DNA from 3 places in the Streptomyces sp. NBC_01390 genome. Region 1 is predicted to be linked to each of the others. Evidence: predicted binding sites of a transcription regulator. Region 1 holds the regulator's gene; each other region holds the start of a gene.
The links. Region 1 encodes HrcA, which represses chaperone genes, less so after heat shock. Its sites were predicted from a motif close to TTNGCACTCNGNNNNNCNGAGTGCNAA; they were not measured.

Region 2: the regulator HrcA is predicted to act here: its motif matches at 2,295-2,321, upstream of groES (co-chaperone GroES).
Region 3: the regulator HrcA is predicted to act here: its motif matches at 2,178-2,204, upstream of groL (chaperonin GroEL).

Annotation. Positions count from the first base shown of each region.
Region 1 is NZ_CP109551.1:4,286,571-4,290,576, forward strand. It holds gene OG241_RS19120 (nitronate monooxygenase) at 1-307, opposite strand, end outside; gene dnaJ (molecular chaperone DnaJ) at 374-1,510, opposite strand; gene hrcA (heat-inducible transcriptional repressor HrcA) at 1,511-2,527, opposite strand; gene OG241_RS19135 (MBL fold metallo-hydrolase) at 2,823-3,599, shown strand; gene OG241_RS19140 (DUF3097 domain-containing protein) at 3,631-4,006, shown strand, end outside.
Region 2 is NZ_CP109551.1:7,797,184-7,801,189, reverse strand. It holds gene groL (chaperonin GroEL) at 89-1,711, opposite strand; gene groES (co-chaperone GroES) at 1,842-2,150, opposite strand; gene OG241_RS35195 (polysaccharide deacetylase family protein) at 2,504-3,310, opposite strand; gene OG241_RS35190 (polysaccharide deacetylase family protein) at 3,307-4,006, opposite strand, start outside.
Region 3 is NZ_CP109551.1:6,890,796-6,894,801, reverse strand. It holds gene OG241_RS31200 (NADH:flavin oxidoreductase) at 1-136, opposite strand, end outside; gene groL (chaperonin GroEL) at 422-2,050, opposite strand; gene OG241_RS31190 (cold-shock protein) at 2,441-2,647, opposite strand; gene OG241_RS31185 (MoaD/ThiS family protein) at 3,102-3,377, opposite strand; gene thrC (threonine synthase) at 3,466-4,006, opposite strand, start outside.

The DNA.
Region 1 (4,006 bases):
GGTCGCCCAGCTCGGTGTCGTACCAGGTCGCCTCACCGGCGAGCTGATGGGCGTAGACCTCGACGGCGGCGGGGTCGGCATACTCGGGCTGCGGCATGAAGAGGTTCACGCCGAAGGGGCGTCCGGTGAGCCCGCGCAGCTGCTTGATCTCCTGGTACATGCCGTCCGCGGTCTTGTACCCGCCGGCGAGGAACCCGAGCCCGCCCGCATCGGCGACGGCACCGGCGAGCCGCGGGACGGAGACGCCGCCCGCCATGGGTGCCTGCACGATCGGGTGAGGGAAAAGATCGGTCAGTGCGGAGGACATGACGGCATGTTGTCACGTCCTCCGCACAAGTCCGAATCAGGCCGGAACCCTTGCCGGAACCTTCGCTCAGCGACCGTTGAACGCGTCCTTCAACCGCGAGAACAGCCCCTGCTGCCCAGGCTGGAACTGCCCTGTGGGCCGCTCCTCGCCCCGCAGCAGCGCCAGCTCGCGCAGCAACCTCTCCTGCTCGGGATCAAGCTTCGAAGGAGTCATGACCTCGACATGGACGATGAGGTCACCGCGTCCCCCGCCCCGCAGGTGCGTGACACCGCGCCCGTGCAGCGGAATCGACTGCCCGGACTGCGTGCCCGGACGGATGTCGACCTCCTCCAGCCCGTCGAGAGTCTCCAGCGGCACCTTCGTGCCCAGCGACGCCGCCGTCATCGGCAGAGTCACCGTGCAGTGCAGATCGTCGCCGCGCCGCTGGAACTGCGAGTGCGGCAGCTCATGGATCTCGACGTACAGGTCACCGGCGGGACCGCCACCGGGCCCCACCTCGCCCTCTCCGGCGAGCTGGATCCTCGTACCGTTGTCGACACCCGCGGGGATCTTCACGGTCAGCGTCCGACGCGACCGCACCCGCCCGTCACCGGCGCACTCGGGGCACGGGGTCGGAACGACCGTCCCGAACCCCTGGCACTGCGGGCAGGGCCGTGACGTCATGACCTGGCCCAGGAAGGACCGCGTCACCTGGGACACCTCGCCCCGGCCGCGACACATGTCGCAGGTCTGGGCGGAGGTCCCGGGCGCCGCGCCCTCACCACTGCAGGTGGCGCACACCACGGCCGTGTCGACCTGGATGTCCTTGGTGGTCCCGAAGGCGGCCTCGTCCAGCTCGATGTCGAGCCGGATCATCGCGTCCTGGCCGCGCCGCGTACGCGACCTCGGCCCCCGCTGGGACGCCGTTCCGAAGAACGCGTCCATGATGTCCGAGAAGTTCCCGAAGCCACCGGCGCCGAAGCCGCCCGCGCCTCCGCCGCCCGCCTGCGAGAGGGGGTCGCCACCGAGGTCGTAGACCTGCTTCTTCTGCGGGTCCGACAACACCTCGTACGCGGCGTTGATCTCCTTGAACCGCTCCTGCGTCTTCGGATCGGGGTTGACGTCCGGGTGCAGCTCGCGGGCGAGCCTCCTGAACGCCTTCTTGATCTCGTCCTGGGACGCGTCGCGGCGCACGCCGAGTACGGCGTAGTAGTCCGTGGCCACTTAAGACTCCGCCAGGATCTGTCCGACGTACCGTGCCACTGCGCGTACCGCTCCCATCGTTCCCGGGTAGTCCATGCGGGTCGGTCCGACCACGCCGAGCTTGGCCACTGCCTCGCCGCCCGAACCGTAACCGACCGACACGACGGACGTGGAGTTGAGTCCCTCGTATTTGTTTTCGTGACCGATTCGTACGGTCATGCTCGAATCCCCGGCCTCACCAAGGAGTTTGAGAAGTACGACCTGTTCCTCCAGGGCTTCCAGAACGGGTCGGATAGTGAGGGGAAAGTCATGCCCGAAGCGGGTCAGATTGGCGGTTCCGCCGATCATCAGCCGCTCCTCGGCCTCCTCGACAAGCGTCTCCAGAAGGGTGGAGAGCACCGTCGTGACCGTGCCCCGGTCCTCCACCTCGAAGGCGTCCGGGAGGTCCTGCACAAGCTGCGGCACGTCCGCGAACCGGCGGCCCGCGACCCGGCTGTTGAGCCGCGCGCGCAGATCCGCCAGCGAGGTCTCCCCGAAGGGCGCCGGGCAGTCGATCATCCGCTGCTCCACCCGGCCCGTGTCCGTGATCAGCACGAGCATCAGGCGCGCGGGAGCGAGCGAGAGCAGCTCCACGTGCCGCACGGTGGACCGGGTGAGCGACGGATACTGCACGACGGCGACCTGCCGCGTGAGCTGGGCAAGCAGCCGAACCGTACGCCCCACCACATCGTCGAGATCGACGGCGCCGTCCAGGAAGTTCTGGATGGCACGCCGCTCGGGCGCGGTCATCGGCTTGACGCCGGCGAGCCTGTCGACGAAGAGCCGGTAGCCCTTCTCGGTCGGGATACGCCCGGCACTGGTGTGAGGTTGGGCGATGAAGCCCTCGTCCTCCAGCGCCGCCATGTCGTTACGGACGGTCGCCGGTGAGACCCCGAGGTTGTGCCGCTCGGTGAGCGCCTTGGACCCGACCGGCTCCTCGGTGCCGACATAGTCCTGGACGATGGCGCGCAGCACTTCGAGCCTGCGTTCACTGAGCATCGCGCACACCTCCAGCTGTCGTCCCCTGAGTGCCTACCCCGGTAACCGGGCTTCCGCACCGACCTGCACGTCTCTTCGGCTCTCCATTGGCCTTCCCTGGCACTCTTCGTGCCCGAGTGCCAGACTTCCCCGGCCCAGTGTACGGCTGCCGGGTACACCCCCGGCAAGGGCGGCCCGCGCCGACCTGCCGACCTGTACCGACCTGTCCTGCGATGTCGTGTCCGCGGCAACCGCTCGGCGCCACGACTTCCCTCTGCTTCCGCCCGCTTCCGCCTGCTGCGGCTAGCGTCGCCGCATGAAGGTGACTTGGGAAGAGCCGAGGTGGGGCGACCTGGGTTGGGAGCGCCTGGCCCCCGGGGTGGGGCGGTGCCGCCTGCCGGTCTGGGACTGCACGGTGGGACTGGTGACCGGCCCGGGCGGCGCGCTGCTGATCGACGCCGGATCAAGCCTCGCGGAGGGCGCACGGCTGCGCCTGGAGGCCCAGTCGCTAGCCGGTCGCCGTGTGGACTTTCTCGCACTGACGCACCCCCATTTCGATCACGTTTTCGGGGCGGCGGCGTTCGCGGGTGCGCATGTCCTGGCGGCAGGGGGCGAGGACGGCTCAGGAAGCGAATTCGGGCCATTGGGGCGCGAGGCGTTGCGCGCGGACGCGGTACGCAACGGTCTGGACGTCCGCGCGGCGGAGGAGGCGGCGGACACCCTGGTCGTTCCACGTCAGCAGATCCAAAAAAGCCTCACCATAGAACTGCCCGGCGGCCCTCAAGCCACCCTCTGGAACGTGGGCCCGGGCCACACCCGAACCGACCTGGCGGTCGTAGTACCCACCACCCCCACCACCAACCCGACGATCGTCTTCTGCGGCGACCTGGTCGAGGAGTCGGGCGAACCGCAGGCGGGCCCCGACGCCGTACCGTCGCACTGGCCGGCGGCCCTCGACCGCCTCCTCGCCCTGGGCGGCGAGGACGCGCTGTACGTACCCGGCCACGGCGCGGTGGTGGACGCGGCGTTCGTACGGGCCCAACGGGACGCCCTGGCAAGGCGTTTCGGCGTGTCGCGGGAGCCGGTGGCCTGACGGCGCGACCGCTTCTCCTATCGTCATCCGAATGCGCCAGTACTCTCCGGACCTGACCCCACCGTGGAAGAAGCCCAAGCCCGTACCGCAGGTCCCGGCGGACCCCGGCCTGGTGGTCGAGGAGCCGAGTACGGGCTTCTGCGGCGCGGTGATCCGCTGCGAGGCGGGCACGGTCACCCTGGAGGACCGCTTCGGCAAACACCGGGTGTTCCCGCTGGAGCCGAGCGGCTTCCTGCTGGAGGGCAAGGTGGTGACCCTGGTCCGCCCCACCGGGTCACCGGCCGCGTCTGCGGTACGTCCGTCCCGTACCGCTTCCGGTTCGGTGGCGGTTCCCGGTGCCCGCGCGCGGGTGGCCCGGGCGGGGCGGATCTACGTGGAGGGCCGGCACGACGCCGAACTGGTCGAGA
Region 2 (4,006 bases), 3.5 Mb from region 1:
GGAGAGAGCATCGGACCGCCCGCGAAGGGAGAAACCCCCCGTTCCAGCCAGGAACGGGGGGTTTCTTCGTGCCGTGTGAGCTGTTGGCTCAGTGGGCGTGGCCGTGACCGCCGGCCGCGGCCGGCTCTTCCTCTTCCTTCTTCTCGACGACCAGGGTCTCGGTCGTGAGGAGGAGGGAGGCGATCGAGGCCGCGTTCTCCAGGGCGGAGCGGGTGACCTTGACCGGGTCGATGACACCGGACTTGACCAGGTCGCCGTACTCGCCGGTGGCGGCGTTGAAGCCCTGACCCTTGTCGAGCTCGGCGACCTTGGAGGTGATGACGTAACCCTCCAGGCCGGCGTTCTCGGCGATCCAGCGCAGCGGCTCGACGGCGGCCTTGCGGACGACCGCGACACCCGTCGCCTCGTCGCCGGTCTTGCCGAGGTTGCCCTCGAGGATCTTCACGGCGTGCACGAGCGCGGAGCCACCGCCGGAGACGATGCCCTCCTCGACCGCGGCGCGGGTCGCGGAGATCGCGTCCTCGAGACGGTGCTTCTTCTCCTTCAGCTCCACCTCGGTGGCGGCGCCGACCTTGATCACGCACACGCCGCCGGCCAGCTTCGCGAGGCGCTCCTGGAGCTTCTCGCGGTCCCAGTCGGAGTCCGTGTTCTCGATCTCGGCCTTGATCTGGTTCACGCGGCCGGCCACGGCACCCTTGTCGCCGCCACCGTCGACGATGACCGTGTCGTCCTTCGAGATGGTGACGCGGCGGGCGGTGCCCAGCACGTCGAGGCCGACCTGGTCGAGCTTGAGGCCGACCTCCTCGGCGATGACCTCGGCGCCGGTGAGCGCGGCCATGTCGCCGAGCATCGCCTTGCGACGGTCACCGAAGCCGGGGGCCTTGACCGCGACCGCGTTGAAGGTGCCGCGGATCTTGTTCACGACCAGGGTCGACAGGGCCTCGCCCTCGACGTCCTCGGCGATGATCAGCAGCGGCTTGGAGGAGTTGGTCTGGATGACCTTCTCCAGCAGCGGCAGCAGGTCCTGGATGGAGGCGATCTTGCCCTGGTGGATCAGGATGTACGGGTCGTCGAGGACGGCCTCCATACGCTCCTGGTCGGACACCATGTACGGGGACAGGTAGCCCTTGTCGAAGGCCATGCCCTCGGTGAAGTCGAGCTCCAGGCCGAAGGTGTTGGACTCCTCGACGGTGATGACACCGTCCTTGCCGACCTTGTCCATCGCCTCGGCGATGAGCTCGCCGACCTGCGTGTCCTGCGCGGAGAGCGCGGCCACGGCGGCGATGTCGGACTTCTCCTCGATCGGGCGGGCGGTCGCGAGGAGTTCCTCGGACACAGCCTTGACCGCCGCGTCGATGCCCTTCTTCAGGGCGGCCGGGGAGGCGCCGGCGGCGACGTTCTTCAGGCCCTCGCGGACGAGCGCCTGGGCCAGCACGGTGGCGGTGGTCGTACCGTCACCCGCGATGTCGTTGGTCTTGGTCGCCACCTCCTTCACCAGCTGGGCGCCGAGGTTCTCGAACGGGTCGTCGAGCTCGACCTCGCGGGCGATGGTGACGCCGTCGTTGGTGATGGTGGGGGCGCCGAACTTCTTGTCGATGACGACGTTGCGGCCCTTGGGGCCGATCGTCACCTTCACCGTGTCGGCAAGCTTGTTGACGCCGCGCTCAAGGGCGCGACGGGCGTCCTCGTCGAACTTCAGGATCTTCGCCATGGGAGCGGTTCAGCCCTCTCGGAAATGTGGGTGAAACGAACTGCGCCCCCAGCACCCGGCTTGTTGAGAGTCGCGGGGGCCAGGGGCGCAGTTCACTGCAATGCTGGTAATGCTGATTAATCCGGGTGAATTACTTCTCGACGATCGCGAGCACGTCGCGAGCCGAGAGGACGAGGTACTCCTCGCCGTTGTACTTCACTTCGGTGCCGCCGTACTTGCTGTACAGCACGATGTCGCCGGTCTTCACGTCGAGCGGCAGGCGCTCGCCGTTCTCGAAGCGGCCCGGGCCAACTGCCAGGACGACGCCCTCCTGGGGCTTCTCCTTGGCGGTGTCCGGGATGACCAGGCCAGAGGCCGTGGTCTGCTCGGCTTCGAGCGGCTGGACCACAATGCGGTCCTCGAGCGGCTTGATGGCAACCTTGGAGCTGGTGGTCGTCACGATCCGACCTCCCCCTTCGGAGATCTCACGGGGTTAACTGTCTGAGGTGGCGACCAGGTGGATCCGTCGTCGCGGGTGCCGGACCTGCCCGTCGCTGTTGGCACTCTCCAGGGGGGAGTGCCAGAACTGAGACTATGACTGCGATTAGCACTCGGTCAAGCGGAGTGCCAATGTCTCCGACGGTTTGGCGGGCGGGGGGTCGGTGATCCTGGGGTCCGGTGAGGTGCTGGTCGTTGGTGTGAGCGCCGGTTTCTGGGGGCTCTGCCCCCAGGCCCCCGTGGTCGCGCTGGACGCGCTCGTCCTCAAACGCCGGACGGGCTGAAGGGTCGCCGGGCGTTCGGAAAGTGCTCGGGTCAGAGGTAGTCCTCCAGGCGGCCCACGCTCAGGCCTCTCCTCTGCACCTCCCGGAGGAGCTGCAGGGTCCGTTCGACCAGGGGTGGGGCGTTCAGGTCGTCGTCGGGGCCTACCAGGGCGATGGTGCCCGGTCCCAGTGGCTGCTCCCCCGGGGTCCACAGCACCAGCGTCGAGGCCCCGCAGTCCGAGGCCGCTCTCAGGGTGGTCGTGTCGTAGGTGCCGTAGGGCGGGCGGAAGAGGCGGGGGCGGAGGCCGAAGCGTGCGCGGAGGCTGTCCTGCTGGCCGCAGATCTCGGCGCGCTGGCCGGCGTACGGCAGGCCCCGTAGGGACTGGTGGTCCAGGGTGTGGTTCTGGATGCTCGCGCCGACCTCGCGCAGGCGGGCGAAGTGGGCGTAGCCCGGGCCCACGACTCTCGACGTGAGGAACATGCTGACCGGGAGGCGCAGTTCGCGGACCAGGTCGACGAAGCGGGGGTCGCGTTCGGCGCCGTCGTCGTAGGTGAGGAAGACGACCTTGTCGTGGGTCGGGACGCGGTCGACGACCGGGGGGAGGCCGGGGCCTGCTGTGCGGATCCTGCGTGGGTGCGTGGACGGGGGCGGGGCCAGGCGCACGGGGGACGACAGGCCCCAGCGGCGGTACGCCTGCGCGTCGGTGGTCGGGGAGGAGTGTGTGCGGCTCTGGTGGGCCGCTTGGGCCGCTTTTCTGCCCAGGCGTTCGATGGGGGCCACGGACTGGGCGCAACCCGTGGACGTTGTCGCCAGGAGCGCGGCGGCGAGTGCGGCGGCGGCCAGCGGGCGCACGGTCACAGGTAGTCCTCAAGACGGGCCACCGCGTATCCCTTGGCGGTGACGAGTTTCATGAAGCGGCGGACCATGTCGGGCATCGTGCCCTTCCCGTCGTCCCTGCCCCGGAAGTGGCTGAGGACGATGTCCCCGGGGTGGAGGTCCCGGTCGCCTTCCCGGTAGTCCCAGTGGTCGGCGAAGACCTCCTCGTTCCACAGGGGGACGTACTTCACTCCGCACGACTTCGCCGCGCGCAGACTGTCCTGGTCGTAGTTGCCGTACGGCGGGCGGAAGAGGGCGGGGCGGGTGCCGTAGCGCTTGGTGATCACTTCCTGCATGCCGCAGATCTCGGTCCGCTGCTGTTCGTAGGAGAGGGCCGGCAGGTAGCGGTGGCGGAGGGTGTGGTTGTTGAGTACGACACCCCGGTCGCGCATCTTCCTGAAGTAGCCGTAGTCCTCCTTGACCAGGTAGTCGCTGAGGAAGGCGGTGTACGGGATCTTCAGTTCGCTCATCATCCGCAGGAACGCCGGGTCCTTCTCGGCGCCGTCGTCGATGGTGAGGAAGACGACCTTGTCGCGGGTGGGGATCGTGGTGAAGACGGGTGGCAGGCCGCGTTTCTCGTGGTCGTCCACCTCGAAGCCCTTGCGGGTGGTGAGTCTCGGTTTGTGGGTGGGGGGCGTGGGTGCGGTCAGCGGGGGCCCGGCCAGGCCCCAGCGCTTG
Region 3 (4,006 bases), 2.6 Mb from region 1:
CTCCGGGAACACCACCGGGCGAGAACTGGCGCGTCATCGGCGCCATCACGATCCGGTTCGGCACGGTCAGGCCGTTGAGCGTGACGGGCCGGGAGAGGATCTGGGCCGCGCGGGAGGTCTGGGCGGGGGCTGTCACGTGGGGGCTCCTCGGAGGAAATCAGAAGAAAGTCAGAAAGAGGGGACGGGGACTGCGCGAAGGCACAGGTGTATGCATACGCATATGCGTCAACCGCACCCGTCCGGCCCCTCATTCCGGCTCACCGAAACGCCCCCTGTGATCCCGGTCACCGCACACGACACCTCAGACGCCTCGCACACCTCGGGACCGCAAGCGCCCCGCAAACGCCCGAGGGCGGCACCCTCCCCGCAAGGAGAAGGGTGCCGCCCTCGGAACGAAGGACGGTGATCAACCAGAGGTCGATCAGAAGTCCATGTCACCGCCCGGCATGCCGCCACCGGCGCCGGCGCCGGCGCCCGCCTTCTCCGGCTTGTCGGCGATGACGGCCTCGGTGGTGAGGAACAGCGCGGCGATCGACGCGGCGTTCTGCAGCGCGGAGCGCGTCACCTTCGCCGGGTCGATGATGCCCTCGGCGATCATGTCGACGTACTCACCGGTCGCGGCGTTGAGGCCGTGGCCGACGGGAAGGTTGCGGACCTTCTCGACGATGACGCCACCCTCGAGGCCACCGTTGACGGCGATCTGCTTGAGCGGGGCCTCCAGGGCGAGTCGCACGGCGTTCGCGCCGGTCGCCTCGTCACCCGTCAGCTCCAGCTTCTCGAAGACCGAGGAGGCCTGCAGCAGGGCCACGCCACCACCGGCGACGATGCCCTCCTCGACGGCCGCCTTCGCGTTGCGAACGGCGTCCTCGATGCGGTGCTTGCGCTCCTTGAGCTCGACCTCGGTCGCGGCACCGGCCTTGATGACCGCAACACCGCCGGCGAGCTTCGCCAGGCGCTCCTGCAGCTTCTCGCGGTCGTAGTCGCTGTCCGAGTTCTCGATCTCGGCGCGGATCTGGTTGACCCGGCCGGCGACCTGGTCGGCGGAGCCGCCGCCGTCGACGATCGTGGTCTCGTCCTTGGTGATGACGACCTTGCGGGCACGGCCCAGGAGGTCCAGGGAGGTGTTCTCGAGCTTGAGACCGACCTCCTCGGAGATGACCTCGCCACCCGTGAGGATCGCGATGTCGTTCAGCATCGCCTTGCGGCGGTCACCGAAGCCCGGGGCCTTGACCGCGACGGACTTGAAGGTCCCGCGGATCTTGTTGACGACCAGGGTCGAGAGGGCCTCGCCCTCCACGTCCTCGGCGATGATCAGCAGCGGCTTGCCCGACTGCATGACCTTCTCCAGGAGCGGGAGCAGGTCCTTGACCGAGGAGATCTTGGAGTTGGCGATGAGGATGTAGGGGTCCTCGAGCGACGCCTCCATGCGCTCCATGTCGGTCGCGAAGTACGCCGAGATGTAGCCCTTGTCGAAGCGCATACCCTCGGTGAGTTCCAGCTCCAGACCGAAGGTCTGGGACTCCTCGACGGTGATGACGCCTTCCTTGCCGACCTTGTCCATCGCCTCGGCGATGAGCTCGCCGATCTGCGTGTCGGCGGCGGAGATGGAGGCGGTCGAAGCGATCTGCTCCTTCGTCTCGACCTCCTTCGCCTGGTCGAGCAGCGCACCGGAGACGGCCTCGACGGCCTTCTCGATACCGCGCTTCAGGGCCATCGGGTTCGCACCCGCGGCCACGTTGCGCAGGCCTTCGCGGACCAGAGCCTGGGCCAGGACGGTCGCGGTCGTCGTGCCGTCACCGGCTACGTCGTCCGTCTTCTTCGCGACTTCCTTGACCAGCTCGGCGCCGATCTTCTCGTAAGGGTCCTCGAGCTCGATCTCCTTGGCGATGGAAACACCATCGTTGGTGATCGTGGGGGCGCCCCACTTCTTCTCGAGGACGACGTTGCGGCCCTTGGGGCCGAGGGTGACCTTGACGGCGTCGGCGAGCTGGTTCATCCCGCGCTCGAGACCGCGCCGTGCCTCCTCGTCGAACGCGATGATCTTGGCCATGTGAAGTGGTCCTCCCGGACTGGGGTGGATTGCTCCGGACCGCGCTGGCGCCCGCGACGGACGGCCTGCCTGCCTCGGTGATTCCTTGCACCACCTGGCCTGCGGGCCTCACCCACCCGGTCCTTCGTTATCACTCTCACCTTCAGAGTGCTAACGCCAATGATTAGCACTCGCCCCTGCCGAGTGCAAGCGGCTCTCGAAGATCCCCAGGTGAACAGGGGGGTGGCTACGGCCCGGTAGCAACGCCGACACACCTGCGGACATCGACCGCGTACCCCGCCTGCGGACACGCCGATGGGCCCGCACCCCGTGAGGTCCCACGAGGTACGAGCCCATCGAATCCTTCGATGAAGGAAGAAGAACGTCGCTGCGTGTGCTCCGGCGCGTGCTTCAGGTGGTCGCCAGACGGACCATGTCCGCCTGCGGCCCCTTCTGGCCCTGCGAGATCTCGAAATCGACCCGCTGACCTTCCTCGAGGGTGCGGTAGCCGTCCATCTGAATCGCGCTGTAGTGGACGAAAACATCCGCACCACCGTCGACCGCGATGAAGCCGTACCCCTTCTCCGCGTTGAACCACTTGACGGTGCCCTGAGCCATGCCTAACTCCCCTATTACTGGCCCTTGCACGGATCCGCACTTCGCGGATCCGGGTCAGACCTCACCCCCCCAACCGGTGGAGGTGTGCGCCGGAACGCGTCGACCGCGGCCGAATGTATCTGTCCAACTGCCCTCTGCAACAGGTCAATTGGACGAGAAATCCAGGCACGCCAGGTCAGGAAATATGCGGAGAATTCACGCGGATTCAGGGCAAGCCGGGCCCCACAAAGTGAACAAAAAACGCAAATTGCCTGCACACTTTGGCTACTTCTCGTTGGGTGCGCGGCAGGAATCAATACGCGTGCGGCGAGCGAGATGGTGCGGCTTCCCCAACTGTACCGCGCTCAACCATACAGAATTGCCCCCTCCGCTTCTCTCACGGAGGGGGCAATTCGATGAACTCTCGGTAATCGATGTTACCGACGGTTACTACTGGCGGGTATCAAACCCTTGATCAGCCTCCGGCGACGGCCGGAATGATCGACACCCCGGCACCGTCCGGCGTCGCCGTCTCCAGCCCCTGCTCGAAGCGGACGTCGTCGTCGTTGACGTACACGTTGACGAAGCGACGCAGCTTGCCCTGGTCGTCGAGCACGCGGGCGGCGATCCCCGTGTGGTTCTTCTCCAGATCGGCGATGACCTCGGCAAGGGTCCCACCCTCGGCAGCCACCTCGGCCTGCCCACCGGTGTAGGTGCGGAGGATGGTGGGGATACGGACAGAAACGCTCACGGTGTAAACCTCCGGTCAGGTGACATACCTAGGGGCGCGGGGAACTGCGCGACCAGCCCCCACGGGCCCGCAGAAAAACAACTACCTCTTAACCGAGCCCCGCCGCGTGGAACGACTCAAGGCTGGGCCGGATGGTCGCGGTGAGCCCCGTGTCCGCCACCGCGTCCAACGTCTTGAGACCGTCCCCGGTGTTCAGCACAACGGTCGTGAGCGTCGGGTCCAGCAGCCCGTTCTCGATCAGCTTCTTCGTGACACCGACGGTCACACCACCGGCGGTCTCCGCGAAGATCCCCTCCGTACGCGCGAGCAGCCGAATCGCGTCGACCACCTGCTCGTCGTTGACGTCCTCCACCGCTCCCCCGGTCCGCCGCGCGATGTCCAGCACGTACGGCCCGTCCGCCGGGTTGCCGATCGCCAGCGACTTGGCGATGGTGTTGGGCTTCTGCGGCCGTACGACGTCCTGCCCGGCCTTGTAGGCGACGGACACCGGCGAGCAGCCCTCCGCCTGGGCGCCGAAGATCTTGTACGGCTTGTCGGCGACCAGCCCGAGCTTGATCAGCTCCTGCAGCCCCTTGTCGATCTTCGTGAGCTGCGACCCGGAGGCGATGGGCACCACGAGCTGGTCCGGC